Regions from separate parts of the Collinsella sp. AF19-1LB genome, predicted to be linked through region 1. Evidence: riboswitches for the same ligand, from Rfam matches in the RefSeq annotation. Region 1 holds a riboswitch; the other holds the start of a gene.
What was found. Region 1 has a riboswitch for thiamine pyrophosphate ahead of thiM (hydroxyethylthiazole kinase). Riboswitches for the same ligand answer to the same signal wherever they lie in the genome.
Positions count from the first base shown of each region.

Region 2: it holds a riboswitch for thiamine pyrophosphate, as region 1 does, so the genes downstream of both, thiC (phosphomethylpyrimidine synthase ThiC) here and thiM (hydroxyethylthiazole kinase) in region 1, are expected to answer to the same signal.

Region 1 is NZ_QRWO01000003.1:9,692-25,415, forward strand. Features, by position in the region: gene DWX39_RS01425 (hypothetical protein) at 1-1,640, shown strand, start outside; gene DWX39_RS01430 (hypothetical protein) at 1,912-3,666, shown strand; gene DWX39_RS01435 (alpha/beta hydrolase) at 3,874-4,539, shown strand; gene DWX39_RS01440 (uracil-xanthine permease family protein) at 4,601-5,935, opposite strand; gene DWX39_RS01445 (5-methyltetrahydropteroyltriglutamate--homocysteine S-methyltransferase) at 6,059-7,192, opposite strand; gene DWX39_RS01450 (LysR family transcriptional regulator) at 7,348-8,244, opposite strand; gene DWX39_RS01455 (HAD-IIB family hydrolase) at 8,255-9,163, opposite strand; TPP riboswitch at 9,327-9,437, shown strand; gene thiM (hydroxyethylthiazole kinase) at 9,489-10,328, shown strand; gene DWX39_RS01465 (thiamine-binding protein) at 10,332-10,673, shown strand; gene DWX39_RS01470 (thiamine phosphate synthase) at 10,670-11,365, shown strand; gene DWX39_RS01475 (patatin family protein) at 11,467-12,336, opposite strand; gene DWX39_RS01480 (EAL domain-containing protein) at 12,656-15,373, shown strand; gene DWX39_RS01485 (diguanylate cyclase domain-containing protein) at 15,500-15,724, shown strand, end outside.
Region 2 is NZ_QRWO01000013.1:24,638-40,361, forward strand. Features, by position in the region: gene DWX39_RS05105 (aminopeptidase) at 1-697, shown strand, start outside; gene DWX39_RS05110 (YaaA family protein) at 803-1,612, shown strand; gene DWX39_RS05115 (hypothetical protein) at 1,636-2,151, opposite strand; TPP riboswitch at 2,215-2,330, shown strand; gene thiC (phosphomethylpyrimidine synthase ThiC) at 2,323-3,657, shown strand; gene thiD (bifunctional hydroxymethylpyrimidine kinase/phosphomethylpyrimidine kinase) at 3,840-4,670, shown strand; gene DWX39_RS05130 (SGNH/GDSL hydrolase family protein) at 5,004-5,663, opposite strand; gene DWX39_RS05135 (TIGR02452 family protein) at 5,741-6,892, opposite strand; gene DWX39_RS05140 (Bax inhibitor-1 family protein) at 7,030-7,725, opposite strand; gene DWX39_RS05145 (hypothetical protein) at 7,809-8,147, opposite strand; gene DWX39_RS05150 (inorganic phosphate transporter) at 8,398-9,447, shown strand; gene DWX39_RS05155 (DUF47 domain-containing protein) at 9,515-10,138, shown strand; gene DWX39_RS05160 (nitroreductase family protein) at 10,419-10,949, shown strand; gene DWX39_RS05165 (DivIVA domain-containing protein) at 11,117-11,791, opposite strand; gene DWX39_RS05170 (YggT family protein) at 11,853-12,140, opposite strand; gene DWX39_RS05175 (cell division protein SepF) at 12,156-12,878, opposite strand; gene DWX39_RS05180 (YggS family pyridoxal phosphate-dependent enzyme) at 12,939-13,676, opposite strand; gene DWX39_RS05185 (PhoU domain-containing protein) at 13,796-14,653, opposite strand; gene pstB (phosphate ABC transporter ATP-binding protein PstB) at 14,746-15,549, opposite strand; gene pstA (phosphate ABC transporter permease PstA) at 15,562-15,724, opposite strand, start outside.

The DNA of each region.
Region 1 (15,724 bases):
CGCTCACGGTGAGCTCGCTGCTCATGCCGAGCATCTCGCTCGCGGCCGAGTGGATTGATGTTGGCGGCACCCAGTACAACGCCGGCACTGCGGCGGGCGACGGCGCCGGCACCTGGAGCTGGGACGGCGCCGACGACATGAAGCTCATCAACTATAACGGCGGTGAGATCAAGGCTGCAGGCAAGCTCAACATTGTCTATGAGGGCAAGAACACCGTGAAAACCGAGCCTGATTACACCGGAGCCGCCATCAAGGCGCAGGACGGCACTAGCCAGAAAGCAGAGTTGAACATAACGAGCTCGAATAGCACGGATGAGCTCAATGTGACAGCCGAGGCCGATGCAATTAAATCAACAGGCGACCTCTCCATTTCTGGCCCAGGCACTGTGAACACCACAAGCACTGCTTCCGACGGAATTGAGGCAAAGGGCGATCTCTCTATCACGGGCTCGGGCACCGTGAATGCAACGGGCGGTACCGAAGGCATCCAATCCAAGGGCAAGACCACCATCGATTCCTCTGGCACAGTGATCGCTAAAGGAGGCGAAGGTTACGGCGTCGCCGCGGGCAGTGACCTGATCATCAAAGGCGGTGGCAAGGTAGAAGCAAGCTCGATAGAAGAAGCGGCGATTTGGGCTGACGGCAACATCGACATCTCGGGCGGCAGCCAGGTCAAGGCAAGCTCCCAGGGAGATCTTGCCGTCGACGCTGAGGGTAGTCTCGCGGTCACGAACGCCTCCCTTGACGCAAGCGGTGTTGAATATGGTGTCTATGCCTACAAGGGCGTTACGCTCGATCATGCGACCGTGACGGTCCGCACAAGCGCGAGCGGCGGCCAGGCCATCGCCCTCATCACTGATGGGGACGACATCGTCATCAAGAATGGTTCCATCGTGGACGCGTTCGCAGAAGGCAAATTCTCGGTTGCAATCTCTACCAGAAACCACCAGCCAAACGTCGCTGGCGGCCACATCTACATCAGCGACTCCGTTGTTAAGGCTATGGCCCGCTATGTCGAGACCGGTGGCGATGGCCCCGATCACTACAGCAACGACCAAAGCGGCGAGGTCATCCCTGAGCCTAGGGGTCTGAACATCGGTATCTTCGCCCAGACCTACGAGGGCATCACGCCCGCGAGTATCTCGATCGTCCGCAGCAAGCTCACGGCCGAGGGAGACACGGCGGCAATCTTCGCTCTTGCCATAAGCGAGGATGGCAAGGCGATCGGCACCATCGAGATCGAAGGCGCTCCCATCCAGGCGCCCGCAGGCGGCAAGATCATTAACTATCGCAACAAGGAAGAACTCAGCGGCGGCATCCTCTGCGAGGCGGGTCAAACCATCGGCACGGGCGACGACGTGATCGACTCTCCCTATGACGCCGCTGTCGCCAAGAGCACGCTCACCGTACCTCCCGAGAAGATCAAACCCGAGGAAAAGTCCGGCGAGACCAAGCCCGAGGGTTCCAAGCCCGAGGGCGCAAAGACGACCAAGACCGTTGCAGTTGCAGCCACGGGAGCCAAGATCGCCGGCAAACTCGCAGCAACCGGCGACACCTCGAGCGCGGCCATCATAGCGACCGCCCTTGCAGGAACGGCCACCATCGTCACAGGCGCCCTGGCGAGTCGCAAACGCTCGTAAACACTTTTTCGCACAGGACGGGTGCATCGCGGCCCTTGCCTTCCTCGTCTACTTCTTCGTAGCGTAAGGGCAAGGCTACAAAAGCTGAACAATAAAGCGCGGAGTCGCCATGCGGCCCCGCGCTTTTCTTTTAGCGCCGGTCCCTGCACCGGCGTGCGGCCTATTTCTCCCCCATTTTGGCCATTTTGCCCTCCATACGGCACTACCGCCGGCAACATCCAGCAGATACGCTGAATCTAGTCGTATAGGCCCTATGAGAACGGGAGCAACCATGGCAGCCTTGTTCACGACCCCCAAACGCAATGACACTACCGCCGGAACCCATGTTGCCGAACCCGACGTTCGCCGTCGCATAGGACTCGCGCACGGCAGCTGGCGCCGCGTGACGCGCCGCATCGTCGTGGGAGCCGTATGCGCGCTCACGGTAAGCTCGCTGCTCATGCCGAGCGTCTCGCTCGCAGCGGAATGGGTCAAGGTCGGCGGCAACAAGTACAACACCGCGGCGAGCGACGAGGCCGGTACCTGGTCGTGGGACGGCGCCGACGACTTGAAGCTCAGCAACTATAACGGCGGCGAGATCCAGGCCGCAGGCAAGCTCAACGTGAATTACTCGGGAACCAACATCGTCACTGCCGAATGGATCGAAAGCATCAACGTTTCTCATGGCACTAACGAGAATGCCGAGCTCAATATCCAAGGCGACGAGGGCGGCACGCTCAGCGTGACATCTACTGAGGACGCTATCCTCTCCACGGGTAATATCAAAATCGACGGAGCCGGATCCGTCAACGCCACGAGCACTGGGTTTGATGCCATCAATGCCGGGGGTGATCTCGCTATCAAAGGTTCGGGCAACGTCAACGCCACGGGCGCATCGGATGGCATCAGGGCAAACGGCAATATCACGATTGACGACAGCGGAGCCGTCACCGCCAGGGCTACCAAGGACAAGGGTATTGGAACCGACAAGAACCTCACCATAAAGGGTGGCGGGGCAGTCGAGGCAAGCTCAGCCGATGGTGAGGCCCTTTGGAGCGGCGGCAATATCAACATCTCGGACGGCAGCCAGGTCAAGGCAAGCTCCGAGAAAGACGCTGCCATCGAGGCCAAGGGCAGCCTCGCAGCCACAAACGCCTCCCTCAACGTAAACGGTGTTGAATATGGCGTCTATGCCCACAAGGGCATCACCCTCGATCATGCAAACGTGACGGTCCGTGCAAGTAAAGGCAGATACGGTGGCGCCATCGCCCTCTTCACCTACCAGGACGACATCGTCGTCAAGAACGGCTCCACCGTGGACGCGTTTGCGGAAGGCGAGGTTTCGGCTGCATTCTCCACCAGAAACGATCGACCCAACGAGAAGGGTGGCCACATCTACATCAGCGACTCCGTTGTCAAGGCCATAGCCCGCTATGTCGAGAACGGCGACGGCCCCATCCCCTACAGCGAAAACCAAGATGGCGAGACGAGGCGCGAACCCCAAGGCGAGAACATCGGCATCATCGCCCAGACCAGCGAGGGCGTCACACCCGCAGTCATCTCGATCATCCGCAGCAAGGTAACGGTCGAAGGAGATACAGCGGCAATCTTTGCCCGTGCCATGAGCGCTGACGGCAAGACAATCGGCACCATCAAGATTGAGAACGCCGCCATCCAGACGCCCGAAGGCGGCAAGGTCATTGACTATCGCAAGCTCCGTGACGGCATCTACGAAGCAGGCCAAGCCATCGGCACGGGCGACGCCACGGTCGACTCCCTCTATATCAAAGCAGTCGCCAAAAGCACGACCATCGCACCTCCCGAGGTAGCCAAGCCGGAAGACCCCAAGCCCGACGAGACCAAGCAGAACCCCAAGCCTGAGGGCTCAAAGCCGACCAAGGCCGTTGCGGCTTCAACCACGAAAGCCAAGACTACCGGCGTGCTCGCGGCGACCGGCGACACCTCGGGTGCGGCCATCGTGGCAACCGTCCTTGCGGGAACAGCCGCTATCGCCGCAGGCACCATGGCGAGCCGTAAGCGCTCTTAGACGCCTCTGCGCACATGGCAGCTCCCGCGAAGGCCCCGAGCCCCAGCACCGTTTAACAACGCCACCGCCGAGCTCCCCTCCGGCGGTGGCGTTTTCCATATGCGTCCGCAGGGGATGCACGAGATTGTCTTTGGTCTAGCCCAACCGGCATACGCTGGCGTGCGACAATTGGGGCTGCCGATATCACAACACTGAGAGAAGCCCGTCATGGAAGCGCATCAAAAGCAGATAACCGTTTATTCGAATCATACGGAAAGCGCGCCTGTCATCTACCTTCCTGTGGTCGTGGGCGACGGCAGCGAGGTTTATAAGTGTTGCCGAGAGCTCGACTGTCCGCCATTCGCCCTCGTCACCATTGGCGGGCTCGATTGGAATCGCGAGCTGAGCCCCTGGGCATGCGACGGGACCGTACGCGATGCCGAGCCTTTCGGCGGCCAAGCTGCCGGTTTTCTTGATGAGCTGCTGAATCAGATAATCCCCCAGGTCGAGTCATCGCTTCCTCAGCCGCCCACCTGGCGTGGCATTGCCGGTTACTCGCTCGCGGGCCTCTTCGCACTCTGGTCCCTCTGGCAAACCGACGCATTTGACCGCGCCGCGAGCGCATCGGGGTCGCTATGGTTTCCCGACTTTGTCGATCGCGCCAGCACGGCGCCATTTGCCGGCAGCCCGCAGGCTGTCTATCTGTCGCTCGGTAAAAAGGAGACCAAGACTCCCAACCGCATGATGCGGCACGTACTCGACGATACGCGCGCAATGGAAAAGCTGCTCGGCGAACGTGGTATTCCCACGACGCTGGAGCTCAACCCCGGCAATCACTTTTCCCAGACCGACTTGCGCATGGCCCGCGGCATCCACTGGATACTGACGCATTAAAAATGGTGCCCACGCGCATATACGCATGGGCACCATATCTTGTTTTAGCTGGACGCAGTTGTTACTCAGCAGCCTCCTCAAGCTCGGAGACGTCAAACTCAAAGTCGTTACCCGGCAGGATGGCGTTGAGCACGATGCCCACCAGCGAGCCCACGGCAAGGCCGGAAAGCGAAATCGTCACGCCGCCCAGCTCAAGCACGATGGCGCCGGCGGTGCTGTACGCAATGCCGAGCGAAAGCACGAGCACCAGGGCGGCCACCAGCACGTTGCGGTTGTTTTGGAAATCGACCTGGTTCTCGATGAGGTTGCGGACGCCCACGGCGCTGATCATGCCATAGAGCACGAGCGACACGCCGCCGATTACACACGCCGGCATGGCCGCAATGACAGCCGCGAACTTGGGGCAGAACGAGAGCGCAATGGCACAACATGCGGCAATGCGAATCACGCGCGGGTCAAACACACGCGTTAGGGCAAGCACACCGGTGTTCTCGCCATAGGTGGTGTTAGCCGGAGCGCCAAAGAGCGATGCGAGAATGGTCGCCAGGCCGTCGCCAAGCAGCGTGCGATGCAGGCCAGGATCGGCGATGTAGTTACGCTCGCAAGTGGAGCCGATAGCCGAGATGTCACCGATATGCTCGATCATGGTCGCAAAGGCCAGCGGCATAATGGTGATGATGGCCGTCGTGGCAAGACCGCTATCGAACTGCGGGCCAAAGAGCGCAAACACGGTGTTATCCCACACGACGGGCAAGCCAACCCAGGGAGCGGCTGCGACGCCCGAGAAATCAACCTCGCCGAGCGCAGTCGCAACGGCATAGCTCACCACAACGCCCAGCAGAATCGGCACGATCTTGACCATGCCACGGCCCCAGATGTTGCAGATGACGATCACCGCCACAGCGACAACGGCAACAAGCCAATTGGTCTGGCAGTTGGCGATGGCAGAGCTTGCCAAGATCAGGCCGATGGAAATGACGATGGGGCCAGTCACTACCGGCGGGAAGAAGCGCATAACGCGCTTGGCACCAAACGCGCGAAACAGGGCCGCCAGCACCGGATAGAGCAGGCCGGCACAGGCTACACCTAGGCAGGCGTAGGGCAAAAGCTCGGCCTCGCCGTTGGGCGCGATGGCGGCATAGCCCGCGATAAAGGCAAACGAAGATCCCAAAAACGCTGGCACCTTGCCGCGCGATAGGAAGTGGAAGAGCAGCGTGCCCAGGCCGGCAAACAAAAGGGTCGCCGACACCGAGAGACCGGTGAGCACGGGTACGAGCACCGTGGCACCGAACATCGCGAATAGATGCTGCAGACCGAGTAGGAACATGCGCGGGCGACCGAGCGACGACGCATCGTAGATGGCATCGGCGACGGCGGGCGTCGAGGATTGGGACATGGATGTCCTTTCATAATGGAAGGGCGCTCGGGCATATCGGATTACCTGCCCGAACGATACGATCCGAACCATTGTACGCGATGCATGCCGCTCCGACCACGACGCCCCCTGCGAACGGCAGCACTACTTCCAGATGCGCTCGGCGATGCGTTTGACCAGGGCGATCTTTGCCCACTGCTCGTCCTCGGTCAGCTTGTTGCCAATCTCGCAGCTGGCAAAGCCGCACTGGGGAGACAGATACAGGTTCTCGAGCGGCACGTACTTTGCGGCTTCGCGGATGCGCTCGACGATAACATCCTCGTTCTCGAGCTCTGCGGCCTTGGTGGTCACCAAGCCCAGCACGACCTTCTTGCCCGGGGCAACGTAGCTGAGCGGCTCAAAACCGCCGGCGCGCGGCGTATCGAACTCCAGGTAGAATGCGTCGACATCCTCATGTGCAAACAGGTACGGCGCGATGGGGTCATAGCCGCCCTCGAAAGCATAGGTAGAGTGGTAGTTGCCGCGGCACACGTGCGTGTTAATGACGAGGTCGTCGGGCTTGTCCTCGATGGCGGCGTTGTTGAGCGCCACGCCCAGCTCGCTCACCCTTTGCAGGTCAACCGGGCTCATGCCAGTCTTGGACACAAAGTCGGTATCGCAGTAGATGCCCCAGGTGCAGTCATCAAACTGGATGTTGCGGCAGCCCGCGGCATACAGGTCAGCAATCACGGTGCGGTATGCTGCGGCAATGGCATCGACGAGTTCTTCGTCGGTCTTGTAGACGGCGTGCAGACTCTCCTGCTGGCCATCGCAGCGGTCGAGTGTGACTTCGGAGAACGTCTGGATCGGCGCCGGAATGGTCTGGCGCGCGACCTGGCCCTCTCCCTCGAGCGACTTGATAAATTTGAAGTGCTCGACGAACGGATGATTCTCACCGCTAATGGGACCGGTTACCACGGCGGTGTCGGCGGTAGTCTCCTCATCGTGGAACATGTAGCCCGTGCGCGAGGCGCGGCGCTCAATGCCGTTGAGGCCCCACATAAAATCGAGGTGCCAGTAGCTGCGGCGGAACTCGCCATCGGTAATCACCTGCAGGCCGGCAGCCTTCTGCTTGGCCACTAAGTCGCGGATGGCCTCGTCCTCGACGGCCTTAAGGCCGGAAGCGTCGAGTTTACCCGCGACATAGGCGGCACGGGCGTCCTTTACAGCCTGCGGACGAAGAAAACTGCCGACGATATCGGCACGAAACGGCGCGTTCGGTTGAATCGAAGTGCTCATAGATATCTCCCTTTGCATTGGTTGCTTTACTGGGACAGAGTATGAGCGCTCATATGGACATCGTAAAATATGCGTTTATATCAGTTTGATATAGATGCTTCCTATATTAGTTGGGACTGCCATAAAGAGATTTGACCCGTGCAGAACGCAGCAGTCTAGATGTGCTGACGAATCGCTTCGATATAGGCCTGCCCGTAGCGCGTAAGTGTCGTGTTCTTGCGCGTGATGATGCCGATCTCCATGTACTCGTCTACATCGAGCGGAATGGAGATAATGCCGGGGCCGTTAAGTTCATGGCTGATCACGCCCGAACACACCGTGTAACCGTTAAGGCCCATAGCTAGGTTGAACAGCGTCGCACGGTCGCGCACGCGGATATTCTTGCGGCGCTCAAAGGTCGAGGTCAGCTCCTCGGAATAGTAAAACGAGTTGTAGCTGCCCTGCTCATAGGACAGGAACGGGTAGTCTTCCAAGTCCTCGAGCGTCACACTCGAGCGACCCGCCAGCGGATGGTCGGAGCACACAAAGACATGCGGCGTAGCGCAGAAGAGTCCTTCGAATACGAGCTCGTTGGCCGCCAGCATGCGCTCGATGACCTCGCGATTGTGCTCCGACAGATACAGGATGCCGAGCTCGCTTTTCATATGCGCGACGTCCTCGATAATCTCGTGGGTCTGCTCCTCGCGCAGGGTAAAGTCGTAGCGCGCGGCATCGAACTCGCGGATCACATCGACAAATGCATTAACGGCAAAGGAATAATGCTGGCAGCTCACACTAAAGTGCGGCACCTGCTCGGACGTGCCTTTGTACTTGCCCTCGAGCAGGTCGGCCTGGTCGAGCACCTGGCGCGCGTAGCCCAAGAAGGTCTCGCCTTCCTCGGACACAATGACGCCCTTGTTGGTGCGCTCAAAGATGTGTACACCCATCTCGTTTTCGAGATCGCGAATTGACGCGGTAATCGAAGGCTGCGACACAAAGAGCCGGCGCGAGGCCTCGGTGATGCTGCCGCATTCGGCAACTTTGACGACATATCTGAGCTGCTGGAGCTTCATGGCTTTCTCCCTAGACGTTCGTGACGTCGAAACCCGTCGCGTCCATCTGACGCATAAACGACGGCATCTCCCCCGTCGCGGCGCAGGCGGCAATCTGATGCAGAGCCCCGGCAACCGCATCATCTGCCGCAGCGCCGATATGCCAGCGCGCGGCAGCCGTGACGGCCTCGTTGGCATTGGCGACTGCAACGGAATTGGGAACGGCATCGATCATGGGCAAATCGTTATCGGAATCGCCGAATACGGCCACCTCGTCGGGCGTCAGGCCCAAAGCGCGCGCCAGCTCCAGCGCAGCACAGCCCTTGTCCCAGCCGGTCGGAAGAACGTCGAACAGGCGCACGCGGTTGTTGGGAAACACGAGCGAGAGCTCCGGCACCTCGGCGGCAACACGCTCGCGCAGCTCGGCGAGCTCCTCGCGCGAACGGGCACTCCAGATATTCGCCTTGTATACCGGGGCATCGTCAACGACAGGGCGACAGGGAGCCTCTTCGCCCTTGAGCCACGCGTTGCCGCCTGACTCCATGGCGCGACGCACACGCTCGGGATCGCTTGTCACGCAATAGGCGTCGTTGTCCCAAAAGTCATCACCCAGACGGTAGACCTTCAAATAGGTATCGTCGGTCTCTTGCTCCAGGTAGTCGGCCAGGCGCATAAGGGCATCGTTATCAGTTGCGCGCGAGGCAACCGCCTCGCCATCGACAAACATCACCTGGCCGTTGCAAAACGCACCGGTCGAGAAGCACTCGGAGCGATTGCGGAACATCCAGCTCATCGCGGACGGCTGGCGACCCGAAACCGGGCCAAAATGCAGGCCCGCCGCCTGCATGGCATGAATGCCCTCGATGGCGCAGTCGCTGGCGCCATCGTGTCCAGCAGGAATCAGCGTATCGTCCATATCGGTCAGAACAAGTTTGATCATAAGGTCCCCTCGGTCATTCTTTATCCCGTCTATTGTAACGACCTGCCAATAAGGGACAGGTTTATCTTGGCAGGTTTTATCTGGGAAAATGCAGCGCCCCTGTTGCCACCTGCCAAAATAAACCTGTCCCATATTGGCAGGTGCGCTAGTATAGGGAACAACAGATTCGATGCGGGAGTGCCGGCGGTGCAAACCACAAGGCTGAGAGGGCATAGGGCCCAATCCTTTGAACCTGTCAGTTAATGCTGGCGTAGGGAGCATGCCGCCTTTACAGGGGCGCTGTCTATGCACAGCGCCCCTTTTCTATGCCAAGGAGGCATGTGCAGTGATTGATTCGGAACAGCTTAAGCAACATATGGTCAAGGCCGTAGAGGAGATTCGAGCCACCAATCCGATGGCCGGCTCCATCACCAACACGGTGACGATCGACTTTGTCGCCAACGCGCAGCTCGCCGTGGGCGGTTCGGCCGCCATGGTCTATCTGCCCGACGAGGGCGAGGCGCTCGTTGCCGGCGGCGCCGCCATCTATCTCAACATGGGCACGCTCTTCCCCATCTACGAGCAGACGATTCCCCGCGCGGCCAAGGCGGCACACGACGCCGGCAAGCCCTGGGTGCTCGATCCGGTGGGTCTGGGCATCGGTAGCCTGCGCACCCAGCTGGTAAACGAGCTCAAGCAGTACAAGCCCGCCATCGTACGCGGCAACGCCTCCGAGATCATCGCACTCTCCGGCCTGTGGGGTCTTGAGGGCGAGTCGGCCGATCTGAGCCGCGTACGTGGTGTCGATACCACCGACACGGTCGACGCCGCCCGCGATGCCGCCGTGGCGCTCGCTCGCTACACCGGCGGCGCCGTTGTGGTCTCGGGCGAAGTCGACCTGATTACCGACGGCACGACCGTGGCCAAATCCCACGGCGGCAGCCCGCTCATGTCCAAGATTACCGGCTGCGGTTGCTCGCAGGGCGGCGTGCTGGCCGTGTACGCCTGCGCTGCCGATCCGTTTACGGCAGCCGTCTGCGGTACCGCCGTCTACAACGTCGCCGGCACGCGTGCCGCCGCCGTCGCCGATGCCCCGGCAAGCTTTAAGGTCGCCTTTATCGACGAGCTCTACCGCGCAACCGCCCAAGACATCGCCGATAACCAACTCGAGCTCGAGGAGGCATAAGCCATGTCCGAGCCCGCAACCAATGCCGGCATGAACACGCTCGTCGCTGTGGCCATCGCCCCGTGCGGCACCGGCGATGAACTGTCCGCCGAGGTCGCCGAGGTCGTGCGCGTCATTCGCGAGAGCGGCCTTCCCAACCGCACCACCTCGATGTTCACCGAGATCGAGGGCGACTGGGACGAGGTCATGCAGGTCGTGCGCGACGCGACCTTTGTGTTAGCGAACAAGGGCATCCGAACCGAAGTCGTGCTCAAAGCCGATATTCGACCTGGATTTACCGACACCATGACCGGCAAACTCGAGCGCATGGAAGCGCAGATCAAAAAGCAGGAGGAAGCACGATGAGCATCCGCGACAACCTTGATATCTCGGCCTATCTGGTGCTCGGCCCCGAAAACACCCTCGGACGCCCCGTGGGCGATGTGGTGGCCCAGGCGCTCGACGCCGGCTTTACCTGCATTCAGGTGCGCTCCAAGGTGGCAAGCGCCCGCGAGATCATTGCGCTGACCGGCGACGCCGCGCAGGCAATCGCACAGGCCGGCAAGACCGGTCAGGTCGCCTTGCTGATCGATGACCGCCTTGACTGCGTACTCGCCGCACGCGAGCAGGGCATTGCGGTCGACGGCGTGCACGTGGGCCAGAGCGATATTCCCGTCGAGGTCTGTCGCAAGCTGCTGGGCCCCGACGCCATCGTGGGCCTTTCGGCCCGTTGCGAGGAAATGCTCGAGTACGTCAAGACCGCCGACATGAGTCTGGTCGACTACCTGGGCATCGGCCCGCTCCACGAGACCGAGACCAAGCGCGACTGCGGACGCGCAGCCGATGGCTCCATCATCACCAAGAGCTTTGAGGACCTGGCCGCACTCCACGCGGCAAGCCCCGTGCCCATCGTGGTGGGCGGCGGCGTTAAGACGGCCGACTTGCCGCAGCTTAAGGCAACCGGCGTCGACGGCTTCTTTGTGGTGAGCGCCGTCTGCAGCGCCGACGATCCCTACGCCGCGGCCAAGGAGCTTGTCGACACCTGGCAGCAGGCATAGGCATAGGCCGAACAGCTGATTCGCAGCCTCATATCTTCAGCAATGGAAAGCGCATCCCAGTTTGGGCCTCCATTCCGGGATGCGCTTTCCGTATGCGACCCTTACCCCGCCAGATACGCTTCCAACGCCGGCAAAGTCGCCTCTGCATCGTGGCGGCCGACCTGGTAGATGCGCTCGAGCTCATCCGGTTCGCGGCACAGCGACGGCACCTTCACCGATTCGCTCGGCCGCACCACAAAGATTTCCCCGGCAGCCTCTCGACGTGCCAGGTCATCGAGCGTGGCATTGTAGACCTCATGCCGATGCTCAAGCGCTGCAACAAACTCCGGATAGTGACGGAACACGCGCCGCAGCATGGGCATCACGCTGTTGGGCTGCTTCACAAAGCCCGCCGGCTGCGTGAGTACCACGATATTGCGGTCATACCCCTGCGCAAACAGCCATGCGCTGGGAATAGAATCAGCCACGCCACCATCCAGATACTTATGCCCGTCAATAGCAACGGGACGCGTCGCCACAGGAATCGCCGACGATGCCCGGATCCACTCGATATCCCGCTCGTCGCCATAGGGCAGGTCGTGGTAGACGGCCTTGCCCGTCTCGATATCGGTGCACACGCACGTAAACCGCATGGGGCAGGCGCGATACGCCTCCAGGTCGATGGGATCGCGCTCGATGGGCACCTCGTGATAGGCAAAATCGGCATTGAACATATCGCCGGTTCGCAGCCAGCTGGTCACGCTCGCATAGCGTTTGTCGGCGCAATAGGCCTTGTTATAGCGAATGGCGCGGCCGATCTGGCGCGATTTAAAGTTGTAGCCAAATGCCGCGCCCGCCGAGACGCCCACCATATGGTCGCAGGTCAAACCGTGCTCCATCCAAACGTCGAGCACGCCCGCCGTATACATACCGCGGTAGCCGCCTCCCTCGAGCGCCAGCCCCACCGTGCGCGTCATATTTGACTGTGCCATGCGACCATCTCCGTTCCTGCGTTTTAAAACGGAACAAGTATACCCATCAACAAATATCGTCTCAGTCGCATTTTCATCGAACATCGTCGCGTTACCGTTTGGCGAATAATGGCCGCCCGCAACATGGGCACCCCTACATAATTCCATACACTTGTTTATACTACTCAGTAGTTATCAGCCGAGAGCACGAACCGACAAATAAACCCAACGACGCAGCAAGGCGGGGGCTTGGAAACACGCAAGGCGTTGAGCAGCAACGCATGTGCACAACGAGCTCGCCCGACGCAATCCGCCCCGACCTCAGAAAGCCGCTTACAGTATGGATAACGCCAGCAATAATACCGAAACGCTCGAAAAGACCATCCGTGACCTTCTGGAGCGTCAGGACGATCTGATCAGGACCGCCTTTACCGACGAGCTCACCGGACTTGGCAACCGCGGCGGCTTTACCCGTTCCTTAGAGGAACTCTGGGAGCAGGAACTGCCCGTGACCATGGCGTTTATCGACATCGATAACCTTAAGCACTGCAACGACATCTTTGGACATGACGAGGGCAACCGCTATATCTTGCAGGTGAGCCTCTATCTCAAACTGTATATGAAGGTGGACGAGGCGGCATTTCGTCTGGGGGGCGACGAGTTCGCCATCCTATCTACGATTGCGACCGAGGACGACCTTGCCGAACGTCTGGAACACTGCCGAACGGTACTGCTCGAAAACAACGCTTCCAAGATGCCTCACTCGTTTAGCTACGGAGTGGCACACGCCGACCCCGCCCTGGGCGAAGCCCCCAATCGCTTGACGAACGATGCCGATCATCGCATGTACGACTACAAGCTACGTCATGCCGTGCACCTTGATCGACGCAATATCGCACAAGCCCACACCGACGACTTCGAAATAAGCGATCGCATTTTCGACGCCCTTTCGATGCTCAACGAAGGCCGATATTTCTTTATCGAGAACTTGGACAAACATCGAACCCTTTGGTCACAAGGCGCCTTGCGCGATCTTGGTCTTCCTTCGGAGCATATAGACAACTGCCACGATTACTGGAAAACGCGTGTCCATCCCGATGACCTTGAGGCCTATACCAACGACATCGACCAAATCTATGACGGCTCCAAACATCGTCACGTCATGCAGTACCGCGTGCGCAATGCCGCCGGCGATTACATCCTCGGCCGTGCTCGCGGGTTTCGTATCGACGGCGACGGAAATGTCCCCTCGCTCTATGTCGGCGAGCTCGTCAACCACTCGCTTGCCGAGACCGTCGACGCCGCCACGGGTCTCGGAACACAGCGCACGCTGATCAACGCTATCGATGCCTGCCGTCGCGACCGTTGCGAGACGGGGCTTATAGCAGTGCGCGTTCGCGGCACGGCAAAGCTCAACGAGCTCTACGGGGCCGAGGCCGTCGACAACATGCTCGCCGAATACGCAGGCCGCATGCTGTCGATTACTCGCGGCAGGAGTCGCGTCTTCCGTTCACGCAACGCCCAGTTCGTCGTGCTTAGCAACAATTTGGATCACGAAGCATTCGAGCAACTGATCCAACATCTCAAAGAGGCCGTTTTCGCTCCCGTTCGAATCGCGGGCGACACTATTACCCCCGTCTGTCTTGTCGTTCCGGCCTTTTACGAGCACCTGACCAATCAAACGGCCGCCGTTTTAGGCGAACTCGACCGTCGCATTCGCACGGCCGGCGGGCTTGTTCCCAACGACAGCCTCCCCATACCCGAGGTGGAGCGCAAAAGCGCCATCGCCGAACGCATCGATCCGCTCACGGGTCTCTATCGACCCAGCGAGTTTATGCGCCGCGCCAACGAATTTCTCGAGACAAGGCGCAACGGCGCCTGGTGTATCGCCACCGTCGATATGGGGCACATGCGACTGTTCAACGAATGGCACGGACAGGCCGAGGGCGACCGCGTACTCGCCGATGTGGGCACGGTTCTCAAGGACATCGAGAATGCCGCCATGGGCGTCGCAGGGTACTGGGGCCAAGACGATTTTTGCGTACTCATCCCCTTTGAACACGACACCGTCCATCAGATCTATAGCCGCATTCGCCAGGCCGTGGCCAAGCATGATGACGGCGTGGGCTTCTGGCCGTCCATGGGCGTCTACCCCATCGACTCCAACGAGGAAATCACCATCGATGCGCAGGCCAAGGCCATGTTTACCAATCGGCGCGCAAAAAACGACTTTAAGGAGCGCATTGCCATTTTCCGCCCCGAGGAATACGAACACGAAATCGCGTTCCACCGCACGCTGACCGAATTCCAGTATGCGCTCTCAAACGGCCGCATTACCTACTACTTGCAGCCCCAGGTCGACATGGAAACCGGCGAGATCGTTGGCGCCGAGGCGCTCACACGCTGGATTGACAAGGATGGCTCCCTCATTTCACCTACCACCTTTATCCCCGCTCTCGAGGAAAGCGGTTTTGTGGTGACGCTCGACAAATATGTTTGGCAGGGCGTCGCCTCGTGGCTGCGTGAGTGCATCGATCGAGGGCTGCGCGTAGTTCCGATCTCGCTCGATGTGTCGCGCGTGGATATCCTTGCCTGCGACGTCGCCGAGCATATGGGGGCGCTTGCCGCCCAATACAACCTACCGCCCGAGCTCATGCGCATTGAGATCACCGAGACGGCTTATACGGGAGAGTCCGAGGCCGTGGATAAGCTGACGGCCGACCTACACACTCGCGGTTTCTCGACCTACATGGACGATTTTGGCACCGGCCAGTCTACGCTCGCGATGCTCAAGAACGTCAACGTCGACGTCATCAAGCTTGATCGCACGTTTGTGCCCACCGACCGCGATCAAAGCCGTAGCGCGCAAATCGTTTCATCAATGCTCGAGATGGCGCAATCGCTCCATCTGCCCGTTGTAATCGAAGGCGTCGAGACAAACGAGCAGGCGAACATGCTGCTCCAAATGGGTGCCCACTACGCTCAGGGCTTCCTCTACTACCGCCCCATGCAGGCAAAGGATTTTGAGGCATTGCTCGATGGCGGTAACAAAAACTGATACGCTCGCGCGCAAAACGATACCGCCGAAGGGGCGCTTGTCCCCATTGGCTAACTTATGCCCCCAATCCAAACCGAATTGGGGATATGATGCAAACCACTGTTGTGCCCAAGGAGGTTATCCATCATGAACGAGTCGTATCGCCTGGGCGAGCAATCGATCATTGCTTATCTTCAGCGACTTGCGAACGGGGTCTCGACCGCCGAGCTCGATGTTGCCGCGCTGCCCACGGAGCTGTGCGCCATCGGCGAGCAGCTACAGAAGACATTTGCCATCCTGCAGCAAGAACGCGAGCTGCTTGAGCGCGGCGCCTATATCGATTCGCTCACCAATCTTGGCAACCGTGCTGGA
Region 2 (15,724 bases), on a different contig from region 1:
CTTCCTCTCCGCCGAGATCGAGGTCGTGCCCGCCGGCCCCGCCCGCGACATGGGCCTCGACCGCTCCATGATTCTGGGCTATGGTCACGACGACCGCGTCTGCGCTTACCCCTCCATGCTCGCCCAGATCAATGTGGCCAATGTCGAGCGCACGAGCATCACGCTCATCGTCGACAAAGAGGAGATCGGCTCCGTGGGCGCCACCGGCATGACGAGCCGCTTCTTCGAGAACACCGTCGCCGAGATCATGACGCTCGCCGGCGAGGACAGCCCGCTGGCTCTGCGCCGCGCGCTCGCCCACAGCCGTATGCTCTCCTCCGACGTGTCCGCCGGCTTCGACCCGGGCTATGCCGGCAAGTTCGAGACCAAGAACGCCGCCTTTATGGGTCGCGGCCTGTGCTTTAACAAGTACACGGGCAGCCGCGGCAAGGGCGGCTCTAACGACGCCGACGCCGAGTATGTGGCCCTCATTCGCGACATCATGGACAAGGCAGGAGTGGACTTCCAGACCTGCGAGCTCGGCCGCGTCAACGCGGGCGGCGGCGGCACCATCGCCTACATCATGGCCAAGTACGGCATGAACGTCATCGATTCCGGCGTTGCCGTCCTGTCCATGCACGCCCTGTGGGAGGTCGCCAACAAGGCCGACATCTACGAGGCCTATCGCGGCTACAAGGCCTTCCTCGAGCGCGCCTAATCCACCCCACCCATAACTTGCGGTGGAATACGGATTGATTTGGTCTTTCAATAGCCCAAACAGACCGTATTCCACCGCAATTTCTTTTTTGGCAGAGGAGAGTCCATGCTGCAGGTCATCATTTCGCCCGCCAAGCAGATGCGCGCGGCCCAAAATGCTTTTGAAGTCCTGGGCATTCCACCCTTTGTGCGCGAGACAGCTCGCCTCCACCGCGCACTGCTAGATATCGAGCGGAATGAAGGCAGCGGCGGCCTGCAGGCGCTGTGGAACGTGAGTGACAAACTGCTGGGACCTTGCCTCAACACCCTGCATGAGTTCGGGCCCATCCTGAAAAACGGCGATCTCGACAATCCCGCACTCGCCCGTCACTTCTCCCCTGCCATCATGTCCTATCACGGCATTCAGTACCAGAGCATGGCACCCGAGGTAATGGATGCCGAACAGCTCGCCTGGCTGCAAAGCCATCTGTGGATCCTCTCCGGCCTCTACGGGTGCGTTCGTCCCTTTCATGCCGTCGAACCGTATCGGCTGGAGATGGGCGCGAAGCTTGTCGTCGACGGTGCCCGAGACCTCTACGCATTTTGGAGCGATAAGCTCGCGCGGGCTATCGCCCCGGCAGGCTCAAACACCACGATCGTCAACCTCGCCAGCGTAGAGTATGCCAAAGCCGTTCTGCCCCACCTCGCGGGCGACGCCACGGCCGTCACATGCCTCTTTGGCGAGGGCATCCGCAACGGGAAGCCCATCCAACGGTCGACCGCCAGCAAAAAGGCGCGCGGCTCCATGGTGCGGTGGATGGCAGAAAACAAGCTCGAGGATGCAAGCGAACTTACCGCATTCAACATCGGCTATCGGCACATCCCCGAGCTTTCAGACAAAAACACCCTGGTTTTCATGAACGCGCAGGCACTATAGGCCCGCCGTTTCCAAACACCCCGTTACTCCGCCAAGCCATCGGCCTTTGCAATCTCGCTCGTCGAGCCATCTTGGTAGGTAATCTTAACGTGCTCTACGTCGGATACCGTAACGCCCGACGGAGGTTCCAGACGCCACTCCGTCAGCGCAATGTCCATGGTCGTGGGCACGTCCCCTTGATCTTTGAGCTTCACCGTCAGCGTTTTGAGCGTCGCATCAAACGTCACGCGTTCGATTTCTTCACCCGGAATAGACCCGCCGCTCAGCTGCAGCTGCACAAACTCGTCGCGCGGATACCAATAGTCGCCCGGTGCGGCAACCGTGTTGCCACCAGAAACTTTCATGGTCATAATCGGCAGGCCCTCGTCGGCTTCAAACCCCCAGGTGGCGCCGCCAGGACCGCCGAACGTCCAAATACAAAAGGCAATCACCAGCACGGCAAGCACCGCAAAACCAATCGCGACCAACCCATGGTGCGCACGGCTTTCCTCGGCCGATACACCCCATTGTGTCTCTCGATATAGATGCTTGTCTTCCATGTACGCCTCCCCACAGGCACGCTCGTTGGCCCAATCGTACCCATTCAGGCTATACTTGAGCCCATTACATAAACGGGGAGCTTGCAGGACAAGACGGCAGGCTGAGACTGGGCGCGCCCGCCCTGACCCGCAAACCTGATATGGGTAATGCCAACGAAGGGAGCCGTGCCAATGAGCGCACAGACCGAGCCCAAGCTCGTCACGCAAATCGACTTCGCCCGCGCCGGGCGGATCACACCGCAGATGAAGGAGGTCGCCGAGCGCGAGCATCGCGACCCCGAGTACATCCGCGAGCGCGTGGCCGACGGCCGCATCTCCATTCCCGCCAACATCGTGCACATCAAAAAGGGCATGCGCGCCTTTGGCGTCGGTGAGGGCCTGTCCACCAAGGTCAACGTGAACCTGGGCATCTCGGGCGACAAGGCCGATGCCGCCGAGGAATGGAAGAAGGTCAAGATCGCCGAGGACTTTGGCGCCGACGCCATCATGGACCTCTCCAACTCGGGCAAGACGCGCCAGTTCCGCCAGCAGCTCATCGACGAGACGCCGCTCATGGTAGGCACCGTCCCCATGTACGACGCCATCGGCTACATGGAAAAGCCGCTGGTCAAGCTCACCAAGGACGACCTGTTCGAAGTCGTGCGCGCGCATGCCGAGGACGGCGTGGACTTTATGACCATCCACTGCGGCATAAACAAGTCGGTCACCAAGACCTTTAAGGAGACCGGCCGCCTGATGAACATCGTGAGCCGTGGCGGCTCACTGCTGTTTGGCTGGATGGAGGTCACCGGTAACGAGAACCCATTCTATGAGTTCTACGACGAGTTGCTCGAGATTTGCCACGAGTACGACGTGACGATTTCGCTCGGCGACTCCTGCCGCCCGGGCTGCCTCTACGACTCCAACGACGCCACCGAGACCGCTGAGATGATCGAGCTGGGCAAGCTGTGCAAGCGCGCTTGGGCCGCCGGCGTCCAGGTCATGGTCGAGGGCCCGGGTCACATGGCGCTCGACGAGATCGCCGCCAACATGAAACTGCAGAAACGCCTGTGCCACAATGCTCCGTTCTATGTGCTCGGGCCGCTGGTGACCGATATCGGCGTGGGTTACGACCACATCACCGCTGCCATCGGCGGCGCCATCTCCGCCAGCTCCGGTGCCGACTTCCTGTGCTACGTGACACCGGCAGAGCACCTATGCCTGCCCAACGCCCAGGATGTGCTCGACGGCCTCATGGCCACCAAGATCGCCGCACACGCCGCCGACATCGCCAAAAAGGTGCCGCACGCCCGCGACATGGACGACAAGATGGGCCAGGCACGCCGCAAGCTTGACTGGGACGCCATGTGGGAGTGCGCGCTCGACCCGGTTACGGGCAAGAAGCGCTACGAGGAGTCCCCCGCCGCCACCGAGGGCACTTGCACCATGTGTGGCAAGATGTGCGCCGTCCGCACCGTCAACAAGATCTTCGAGGGCACCACGATCGACCTCGGCATAGAGGACTAACCCTGTCGCCGCGGCCGCCTCTGGCGGCGAGCTGGTGCCTGTCAATTGTTGACGTGTGAACATTTGCTTGCATTTGCGTAAAGATTGCATCGCCCGCCCGGGTTCGACATAGAGTCGGCCCGGGCATCTTTATAATGCTGGCTTAAAGACCCATTTGATTCCGACCGAACAAGGGAGCGAACATGGATCGTAGTAAGGTACCTGCCGTCCTGTCCATCGCGGGATCCGATTCCAGCGGCGGCGCCGGCATTCAGGCCGACATCAAGACCATCACGGCGCACCGCCTGTATGCCGAGACGGCCATCACCGCCATCACAGCGCAAAACACGCTGGGCGTCACCGCCGTACAGGATATCTCGCCAGATATCGTAGCCGCGCAAATTGACGCCGTTTTTGACGATATCCGCCCGAGCGCCGTCAAGATCGGCATGGTTTCTTCTGTCGAGATTATCGAAGTCATCGCCGACCGCTTGAGCGCCTGGAACGCAACGAACGTGGTCGTCGACCCCGTCATGGTCGCCACCTCGGGCGCGCGGCTGATTGCCGAAGATGCCGCCGAGGCGCTCACCCGCCGCCTGTTCCCGCTGGCGACGGTTATCACGCCCAATATTCCCGAGGCCATGGCCCTGCTCGACTACGAGGTCGACTCCGAGCGCACGCAGCAAAATGCTGCCATGCTCCTCACCCGCCGCTTTGGTTGCGCATCCCTCGTTAAGGGTGGGCATCTTGTCAACGAGGCCAACGATGTACTGGCCGAACCCGCGCCGCTCGATGACGAGGGCAACCATCTGGGAGATCCACTCACCACGTGGTTCCGCCACAAGCGTATCGATACCAATAACACACACGGCACCGGCTGCACGCTCTCGTCCGCCATTGCCTGCGCGCTGGCCCAGGGTATGGATCTTGCCGATGCCGTCAACGCTGGCAAGGCCTACCTGACAGGCGCTCTGGCCGCCGGCCTGAACATGGGCAAAGGCTCCGGCCCCGTCAACCACATGTGGCAGTATTAAGATTCGCAGTCCAAAACCACCGCAAAGGGGACAGGCACCCTTGCGGTGGTTCCCACAAACATCTCGATCTGTAACAGTTAAAGTCCATTTTTCGGCCCACCCGTTACAAATCGAGACATCCAAATTCCACTGAGAAGATAATCTCGATGTGTAACAGTAACTCGGCAAAATCGACCCTAGATGTTACAGATCGAGACAAACGACCGATATCGACCTAAATAATCTTAATCTGTAACATCTAGCCCGTTTTTGGCCTTACAACTGTTACAGATCAAAGCAAACCAACGAAACAAGCCGTCGCAAGGAGAACTATTGTGGTGGTTTGGGGCCGTGCTACTCACCGAGCATCTCTTGGAGCTTGGCCGCCACGGCGTGACCCAGGCTCTCATGGCTTTCGGGCATCATATGCAGATAGTCGATATCGCCCGGCTCGGCAAACTCCGCTGCATTCAAAAAGTCGCAGCCAAACTGCTCGGCTACGTGCGCGTAGTATTCAGCAAAATGCTCCGAGGCCTCGACGGAACGCTCGTCAAAATCGGTCATATATACATCGGCGATCTGCGGCTTGATCTTGATAGGAGCCATCAGCAGAATGCGCGGACAAGGCGCAGCGTCGGTCCACGGAAACGCGCGGACGGCGCGAATCAGCGCCATGGCGCCACGGGCGATATCGGCAGCCGTCACGTTAAAGACCGTCTTGCAGTCGTTGGTGCCCAGCATGATCACAATGGCGTCCAGTGGCTTATGGGCCTCGAGCAGCATCGGCAGCGCGCGGATGCCGTTAAGATTGGTGTCCAGATGGCACATGTCGTCGCGTACCGTCGTGCGGCCGTTGAGGCCTTCTTCAATTACATGCCAGCCCTCGCCTAAGTCACGTTGGGCCACGCCGCACCAGCGCACATCCCGCGCATAGCGCACCGCGGTGCCGTCGCGCATGCCCGCCGGATCGTAACCATAGGTGTTGCTGTCGCCAAAGCATAGAACGTTTTTCATCGTAAGCCCCTCGCTCAGTAAAAAGCCGACGGGAGCAGCCCTCCCGCCGGCTCGACCCATCTGTCAGCACGTACCGATTACAGGTACTTGCGCCAATCGTCCTCGTTCTCATCATCCTCGGTAGCAGCCTGGGCCTGCTCGGCGGCGCGAGCTGCCGCAGCGCGAGCGGCAACCTGGGCATAGGACTCCTCGTTGCGCTCGGGGAAGTTTGCCAGCACGTGCTCGAACTTGGCAAAATCCTCATCCCAGCGCGTAGAAGGCACGGCAAAGAAGACTTGCTTGACCTTAAAGTCGCCCGACGCGAGCTCCTTGCGGAAGAGCTCGGCCACGGCCTCGGCGTCAAAGCCGTTGTTGTCGCAGCCCCAAGCGCCCAGTACGAGCTTCTCGCGACCCAGCTCGTCGCAGATGGCAAGCACAAAGCGAATGCGGTCGCGCAGGGCATCCAGCAGAGCATCGTCGCTCACGCGATACTCCTGGCGGGCGCGCTTAACGTTGGGCGCGGCGGCCACGATCACGTCGGCGTATGCATGCACGTGGTTGCGATCGAAGCGCACCGCAGGCACCACCAGCGCACGGTTTCGGTAAAGCTCGCAGTTGATGTTGCGGCGACGGTTCTCGCCGTACCATTTGCGCTGCTTATCGAGAACGTTGTACAGATACGAATCGGCGCACAGCGTGGCCTCCTGGCCCAGATAACCCTGAATATAGCCACCGCCCGGATTGGTGAACGAGGCAAAGGCGAGCACGGCCATGTCGCAGAACTGCGCATAGCCACGACCGTTGTCCAAGATGGCCTGCGTGGCGGAGGCATCGAGCACGGTGACCTCAGGCAGGGACGCAGCAGGCTCCTCAGCAGGCGCGGACTCAGCTTCGGCGATTTCCTCGGCAGGCTCCTCGACGGGCTCAGGAGCTGCCTCGGTCTCGGGCGCTGCCTCGCTCTCGGGTGCCGCCTCGGTCTCGGCAGCCTCCGCGCCCTCGACGTCCTCGGCAACCTGTTCTTCAGCGGCCACAGCAGTCTGAACCTTGGCCTTCATCGCCGCGACAAAGCCGGCAGGCATACCGTCAAACTCGCGAACACCGGCAAGCGAACGCTCGATATCCTTGGCGCACGCTTCGGACACAGTTGACACGTGACGCTCGGCGGCCTTGGCACGGGCCTCGCGCTTGGGATTGGGCTGACCCGCTCGGTTGGACCTGCGGTTACGGTTCCTGTTGTCGACGTCTGCCATACGTGGCCACCTTTCCTGTCGCTGCCGCTATCGGCTTTTCCCATCCATGATACCCCGCCGCGTACAAAAAAGACGGCCCCGAAGGACCGCCTTTCGCATCGATTTGCCCGCACGGCAAGCACCGCCGCAATTCGCCACTAGTCGCGACGGCCAAGGATGTTCAGGATGCGCAGGAACACGTTGATAATGTCAACGAACAGATTGGACGCCATGAGCACGGCGTTGGGCAGCGTAGGCGGCACCGTCGTGGCAACATAGGTGTCGTAGCCAATAAAGCCGGCGAACACCACGATCACGATCAGGTCGGTGATGGACTGCGAGACGCCCATGAACATCAGCACGATCTCAACCAGAACAGTGGCGAGCAGAATGCCAAAACCGATGCCATATACGCGCTGGAAAAACTTGGGGAAGGTCACGCCCAGCGCGCCAAAGACAAAGGTGATGGCGGCCGTGGCGATAAAAGCGGTGTTGATGGTGGGCAGGTCGTAGTTGGCAAGGCCAAACGACGCGGTCAGGCCAAAGGTACTCGCAAAGATTACGTAGCCCACAAGGGACAGGCCCACGGACTGCTTGCTGGCGGCGGCCGACATCATGACCATGCCGACGATGGTCAAAATAAACGAGCCAAAGACCAGCGGCAAGGCTGCGCCGCTCATCATCATGCGCGCAAACGACATGGTGCTCGTAAAGTAGGCGCCGGCGCCCATGGCGCAAAAGCCCAAGAAAATCAGGGCAGACATGACAAGGTTGTACGCGCGCGGCGACATCTCCTTGGCACGGCTTGCACCGGTCTCGATGGGGCCGTTCTGATAGCCCTGGATATCGTTCATACTTCGTCCTTTCACAAAGCGCCGTGAAAGACGGCGCAGCAGATGACAAGATTCCTGCCATTGTACCCGAACGCCGTGCGTCCTTACCTACGGCGCTCGCCCTCAAGCGTACGATCAAACGCCCAGACCCACCAACGCATCACGTGGGCCTGCGAGCCGTCCGGCCGTCCGCACGCCTGGTCCTCCAGATACAACTCGGTCGCGTGCCCGCCAAAACGCACCTTATAGGTTGCCGTACGAACGCCGTGGACCGTCAGGCCAAAACCAGTGGACGAGACGATCTCGTCAATCGTAAAGCAGCGACCGTCGACCCAGCAGACGGTAACCGGCACGACTTGTCCGCCCGCGAGGATGCGGGCCACGACGTCCACATACTGCTTGTGCACGCGCCGAGTTTTGCCGTCTGTCTGTCGATATTCCATGCCTCCTATTATCGAACGCATGTTTGCATGTTGTAAAGCGAACAGACTGTGGTTTTGGAGTGTCGTAGTAATCGCACGTGTCCGTATGGCGTGTTAGCAAAAAGAACACCCGCGGCCAACAGGGCTAATATTCAATTTTAGTGCCAAAAAGTTCACTTCTCCCATCAGAACTCGGTAAAGAGACCCGCAGGAGGTGATACGATTTATCATGTTTTTGTAACGTGTCTGCAAACTTCGAGAAAGCCCATATATGGACGTAACGTTCTCAACCTTCCTCGGCCAAATTGTGTCGAACCCAGTCCTTGCCGTCACCGTGATCCTCGCGTTGGGCGCCATCTTCGTCAATGGATGGACCGACGCGCCCAACGCCATCGCGACCTGCGTCACTACGCGTTGCATGCCCGCCCGCGCCGCCATTCTCATGAGCGCCGCATTCAACTTCCTCGGCGTGCTCATCATGACGCACTTTAACGCGAGCGTCGCCAACACCATCTCACATATCGTCGACTTTGGCGGAAACAGCACCATGGCGCTCGCCTGCCTATGCGCGGCGCTGTTCTCCATCGTCGTCTACGGCGCCACAGCGTCGCGTTTTGGCATCCCCACCTCGCAAAGCCACAGCCTTATCGCCGGCCTGACCGGTGCCGCCATCGCCCTCGGCGGTGCGAGCAGCGTCAACGTCCACGAGTGGATGAAGGTCATCTACGGTCTGGCGCTCTCCATCGGCCTGGGCTTTGTCATGGGCTGGGTCCTGTGCAAGCTCGTCTCGATTCTTTTCGCCGCCGCCAACAGGCGACGTGCCAATGTCTTCTTTAAATACGCTCAGATCGCGAGCGCTGCGGCCATGAGCTTTATGCACGGCGCGCAGGATGGACAGAAGTTCATCGGCGTGCTCTTTTTAGGCGTGGCCTTTGCCAGCGGCCAGACGAGCGTCGGCGATGCAGGCATCCCCATCTGGATTATGCTGCTGTGCTCGGCCACTATGGGTATCGGCACCAGCGTGGGCGGCGAGCGCATCATCAAGTCCGTCGGCCAGAGCATGGTCAAGCTCGAAAAGTATCAGGGCTTCTCCGCCGACCTGGCGGGCGCCGCAAACCTGCTGCTTGCCACCCTTACCGGCATCCCCGTGTCCTCCACACACATCAAGACCTGCGCCATCATGGGCGTCGGTGCCGTCAAGCGCCTCTCAGCCATCAACTTCGGCGTCGTCAAAGACATGATGTTCACCTGGTTCTTCACCTTCCCCGCCTGCGGACTCATCAGCTTTGTCATGGCCAAGCTGTTCATGATGTTCCTCTAGTCAAACCGAACGTCCATCCGGACTGCATTACCTCGCCCACCCGTCTTCGCCTCGAAAGGACCCACCCATGGCAAAGAAACCCGATTCGTTCTACTTCGACAACTACGTCGCCTGCGCCGACCTTGCCGTCCAGGCCGCCGAGCTGCTCACCAAGATTTTCGAGAACTTCGATCCCGCAAAGATTCACGATATGCTCAACAAGATGCACGCGATCGAGCATGCGGCCGACAAGAAGCACCATGAGCTTGAGGACGCCTTGCTCACCGCCTTTATCACCCCGCTCGAGCGCGAGGATCTGGATCTGATGAGCTGCTCACTCGACACCGTGCTCGACCGCATCGAGGGCGTCGTGCAGCGCGTCTACTTCACCAACATCCAGAGCATCCATCCCGACGCCATCGTCATCGCCCACAAGGTGACTGACGCCTGCCGCGCCATGAAAGACCTGATGGTCGAGCTGCCCAACTACCGCAAGTCCAAGACCCTGCGCGAACTCGTCATCCAGATCAACACCATCGAGTCCGAAGCCGACGAGCTCTATATCAACGCCATGCGCAACCTGCACGTTAACGGCAAGGACCCGCTCGAGGTCATCGCCTGGCGTGACGTGTACGCCTTCCTGGAGTACTGCGCTGACTGCTGTGAGAATGTGGCCGATGTTGTGGATTCGATTGTCATGAAGAACAGTTAATTGGGGGTACGTGTCCCGGCGGCGAAGGGCCGGCACCTGTTTGCTTTCTCACTCCGGCTGCATGGCAGAGTCGTTCGAAAGTAAACAGGTGCCGGCCCTTCGCCTTACGTACCACCATTGGGAACTTTGGCTGATACTTTGAAAGCGATGGGGCTTTTGTTGGCGGGGCCTTTGGACCCGATTGGGAACTTTGGGACCGCCTTAAACGTTTGGGTGGATGGGGCTTTGGGTACCCTTTGTTTTACTTTGGATTGATTCGTTGAATTTGGAGGGCTTGGTTGTGAGTTATTTGGATCTGGCTCGGTCTCGGTATTCTTGTCGCGAGTTTGAGAATCGTTCTGTTGAGCAGGCTGTGGTGGATGCCATTGTTGAGGCTGGGCGGATTGCTCCTTCTGCTTGTAATAATCATCCAACCCGTGTGATGGTGTTGGATACGCCTGAGCTTCTGGAGAAGGCTGCTGCTTGTCAGCCTCGGTTTGCTCGTGATGGGTCTATCTTTGGCGCTCCGCTTATCTTCCTTATTTGCAGCGTTACCGATGATGCTTGGGTGCGCCCGTATGATCAGATGAATTCCAGCGAAATCGATACATCCATCGTTTGCGATCAGATGATGATGGAGGCCACCGAGCAGGGCCTGGGAACGTGCTGGGTATGCCATTTTAAGCCAGAGGTGGCACAGGAGCAGTTCAATCTGCCCAAGGGCGTTTATCCCTATCACATGCTTGTCTGTGGCTATCCTGCCGACCACATCGCCGACCCCGAGCATCGCGAGGCCCGTACCATTCCCCTCCCCAACTTCCTCCTCAAGTAGTTTTTTGGCACATGCCCTAAAACCTACCTTTTACCGCTCACCCATTCGCCGAGTTCTGCGCCACAATGTGCAGGGCTCGGTTTTTTATGTTGCGCGCCCCTGCACAGTCATAAAAAAGGACCCGCAAGCTGCGGGTCCTTTCTAGGCACTAAATTGTAGGCCGAATGTTAGTCCAGGTCGTCGGCAGCAAAGTTGTCGATCGGGGCGAAGGGATCGGCCACGGGGACAACCGGGTCAGCGACGGGCAGCGGCTCGGCGGGAACAGTCACTGCAGGAGAAGCGGCAGAACCGACCGGCGTGGAGGCCATCAGATCGGCCGGGAAGGAATTCTGGGCATCGTCCATGAAGTGCTGGATGAGCTTGAGATACTCTGCCTTGAACTCCTCACGGGAAGCCTTGAGACGATCGATCTCCTCGAGCTCGGCCTGCTTCTCGGTCAGAGCCTGGCGGATAACCTCGCGGGCCTTGGCGTCAGCCTCGTTGCGGATACGCTCAGCGTTCTCGTTGGCATCGTTGACGATGGTCTCAGCGGTCTGCTGGGCAGCGATCAGGGCAGCGGAAATCTGGCGCTCCTGAGCGGAGAAGTCAGGGGCGGGAGCAGCCACGGGGGCGGCAGGAACGGCCTGGGCGGTGGCATCCTGAGCTTGGGCAAGCTGAGCCTGCGCATCGGCAAGCTGCTGCTCGGTAGCAGTCAGACGACCCTTAAGGTCGACGATCTTAGCGAGCATAGCGTCAACCTCGGAAGACAGCGTCTCCAAGAAGACGTCGACCTCAGCAGGATCGTAGCCACGCTTGGCCTCAGAGAAAGTCTGAGCCTGGATGTCTGCAGGGGTAATAGCCATAACAAGTCTCCTTTTTCATCGCCTCGGCGCTACACGCCCGACGTAAGTTACTAAGTCAGTTCTACACGAGTATACCTATAAGAAGCTGCAGAACCAGCCTCTGCACCAACTGCAACGCAATAATCGCAACGACCGGCGAAAAATCGATACCGCCCATCGGCGGGATGAAACGACGGAACAGGTTGAGCCACGGACCGCACACGCTATCAAGCACCGCGGCAATATCCTGAAGCAAACCACCCTGCTTCATGGGAATCCACGTCATAAAGCAGTAGACGACAATGAGCGTGGAATAGAAGTTGAACAGCGTGTTGACCAGCTGGACGATAGTGTAGATGTTGATGGGAATCTCCTCGTCTTGTCTTTACTTAAGGTAGCCGTCGGCACGAAGCTTCTTGAGATCGGAATCTTTGACCTCGCAACCGGCGGGCAGCACCATGAACACGCGGTCGCCCACCTCCTTGACCGTGGCACCCAGACCGCAGGCAAAGCCGTAAGAGAAGTCCAAGACGCGCTTGGCAACTTCGGTGCGTACGCCCACAAAAATCAGTGCGACAGGCTGCTTGGTGCGAACGCGGCGCACCACGGTCTCCACGTCGTCATAGCTCTCGGGGCGCAGGACATAGGCCGGCAGCTGCGGCGTGGCGTTGATGATATTGCTCGCATAGGCCGAGGCATCGCTCGGTGCAGGCGCGGGTGCAGCGGCGGCACGGGCGCGGGTATTCTCGGCGTAGCTCGACGGCGTGTCATAGGCACCAGGACGATAACCGCTCGCAACACTGTCCTGCGAGCGCGAAGGCGGGTTATACGTCGTGGCATGGCGGGAGTCATCGCCGACCAGCTGACCGGAGCGCGTATACACGGCAACCGACTCAGCTTCACCGCGGCGCGTCTGGCCAAGCAGGCCGTTGCTCGGCTCGTCTTGGGTGTAGAAGCCCTCGCCCGAAGCACCACTGTAGCCGTTGTTCTGATAGCCATCGTCGTAGCCGTCATCGTAGCCGTAGTCGTCGTCCTGGCCATAACCCTGGTCGTAACCCTGCTGGCCGCCCAGGTGCATCTTATTTTTAATCTCGTCAAGGAAGCCCATGGTTGTGTCCTCTCGCGGTTTAGTGCAGGCGCCCCGATAATCAGTGCGCACTTCAGAGCCTTATTTTACTGCAAACTCCGGGCTAAATACTACCCTGCCCAGGCGAACGAGTGTAGAGCCCTCCTCAAGGGCAGGCTCAAAGTCCTCGCTCATGCCGCAGGAAAGCTCAGGTAGGTTCAAATCGGGATGCGCCGCCTCCAGCTCATCCCTCAGCTCACGAAGCCCCGCAAAGGTGCGGCGTGCCACATCCTTATTCCCCCGGGGCGCCATAGTCATAAGCCCCTGCACGCAAATTCCCTCAAGCTCCGCAAGCTCACCCGCGGCGGCGCGAATCTCATCGGGCGAAAAGCCTCCCTTCGACTCTTCACCACTCACATTGACCTCAATGAGCACACGCTGAGGGCCGGCAAGCTCGCCTGCCCCAATCTTGCGGACAGCACGGCTCGAGATCGCCTGCGCCAGATGCAGCGAACCCACCGAGTGAATCAGCTCGGCTGAGCCCAGCACCGCATTTATCTTATTGGTCTGCAGGTTGCCGATCATATCGAAGCGCACCTCGGGCAGCTCCGGATGCTCCGCCAGACCCGCGAGCTTGCGAACCAGCTCCTGCGGGCGGTTCTCGGCAAAATGGCGATACCCCGCCTGGATGGCGGCAACGGTCTCATCGACACCAACGGTCTTGGACACGGCAATGAGGCGCGCGGCGTCGTGGGGGCGGCCCGCGCGATCGAGCGCCGCATAAAAACGTTCCAGAATCCGCTCGCGGCGAGCGCGCATCAAGTCCAAATAGTTATCCATTGCTAATCGCCTCCGCTGACAGCCAAACAAGTAGTCCCATGCTAACGCAAGAGCGCGGCCCCGCATGTGCAAGGCCGCGCTCACTTAGGTATTTACAATCTTTCGATGAACGGGGTTACTTACTCCTCGTCGTCCTCGCCATCGTCCTCGTCCTCAAGATGATCGAGCAGGTAGCGAAGACCCTCGCTGACCTCGTTAACGGGCACCTTGGCAACGTAGCGTGCATCGACGGCGGGCCTCATGATAACACCCTCGCCCGAAGGCACGCGCATGCTCTCGAGCTCATCCTCATCAGTGCAGGCGATATCACCGGCAGTCATACGCTGTCCGGTCAACAGGAAGGTCAGACGGCAGGCGGCATCGATGGAAATCGAGGCGATGCGATCGAGATAGCGCGATACCATGATGGCGCGGCGCAGGTCGTCATAGTTGCTGTCGTCGTCCATAAAATCGCCCGTGTCCATGCGGTTAAAGGTGCGGAAGAACTTCTCGTAGGCGGCGTGCACTGGCTCGTCCTCGACGGCCAAGTTGCAGATGATGGACATGTCGTTGGTGACGAGCGCAGAAAGCGAAGAGCCCAGTACCTGGTAGACGGCCTCAGCCTCGGCCTCGACCGTGCCGACAAGCTCCTTGGGCAGCGAGATGTCGGCCTTGATCATATGACGCGTGGCGCGGCAAATCTGGCGAACCTTATCGGTCATGCGCTGCAGGTTAAAGTCGACGTAGATGATCGTCTGCAGCAAGCGAAAGTCGGAGGCGACCGGTGACTGCGTGGCAATCAGGTTGTAGCAGACGGCCTCCAGGTTGGCGCAGCGTGCGTCAATCGAAAGCGTGCGCTTCTTGGTCTTGGTGGCGAGCTTGCGGTCGTCGGTCACATAGGCCTTCACGGCATCGTGGAGGGCCAGATCGACGGCCTCGTAGATGCTCAGCATCTCGTGACGGGCCTCGATGAGCTGACGGGAAAACAGTTTGCGCATGGTTCACTCCAATCAGTTGGGTGCGGTCATGCCGCCCGCACAGTGAATACGCACCGGACCAGATCCGATCGGCTTGGGACTAGTCGCACCGATCAGCCAAAGCGGCCGGTGATATAGTCTTCCGTCCGCGAGTCCACCGGGCTGGTGAAGATCGCGTCGGTTTGACCATACTCGATGAGCGTAGCGGGCTCGCCGGCAACTTCCTGCAAGAAGAATGCGGTGTAGTCGCTAATGCGAGCTGCCTGCTGCATTGAATGCGTGACGATGATGATCGTCATCTCGGGCGCCAGCTCGGCCATCAGATCCTCGACCTTAGAGACGGACGTGGGGTCGATGGCGGAGCAGGGCTCGTCCATCAGAAGAACATCGGGTTGCACCGCAAGCACGCGCGCGATGCACAGACGCTGCTGCTGACCGCCCGAGAGCGCCAAACCATCCTTGTTGAGCTGATTGGATACCTCTTTCCAGAGGTTGGCGCGCTTGAGCGATTCTTCCACGATGTCATCGAGGTCACTTTTGCTAGTCACGCCCTGCAGACGAGGGCCAAAGGCGACATTCTCGTAGATGGATTTAGGAAACGGGTTGGGCTGCTGAAAGATCATGCCCACGCGACGACGGAGATCGACCGGGTCGACACCCTCGACATAGATATCGTTGCCGTCGAGCGTCATGGTGCCCTCGACGCGCGTGCCCTCGATCAGGTCATTCATGCGGTTGATGCAGCGCAAAAACGTCGACTTGCCGCAGCCCGAAGGGCCAATGAAGGAGGTGATGGCGTTTTTGGCGATGTTGAGGTCAAGCCCCGTCAGCGCATGAAAGTCACCGTACCAAAAGTTGAAATCCTTGGCCGTAATGGCCGCTTGCTCCAACGTGGGAGCGGACTGATAAACGGACATGGGACTCCTTAACTAGCGACGCTTGCGCGACAGGAAGCGCGCAAACAGGTTGAAGGCCAGAATGATCACCATCAGCAAGAGCGCGGTGCCGTAGGCTGCGTTCATGTTGATGCCGTCGTTGGCAAGCAGATACAGGTGAACCGTCATGGGGCGGCCGGAATCGAGCGGCGAAATA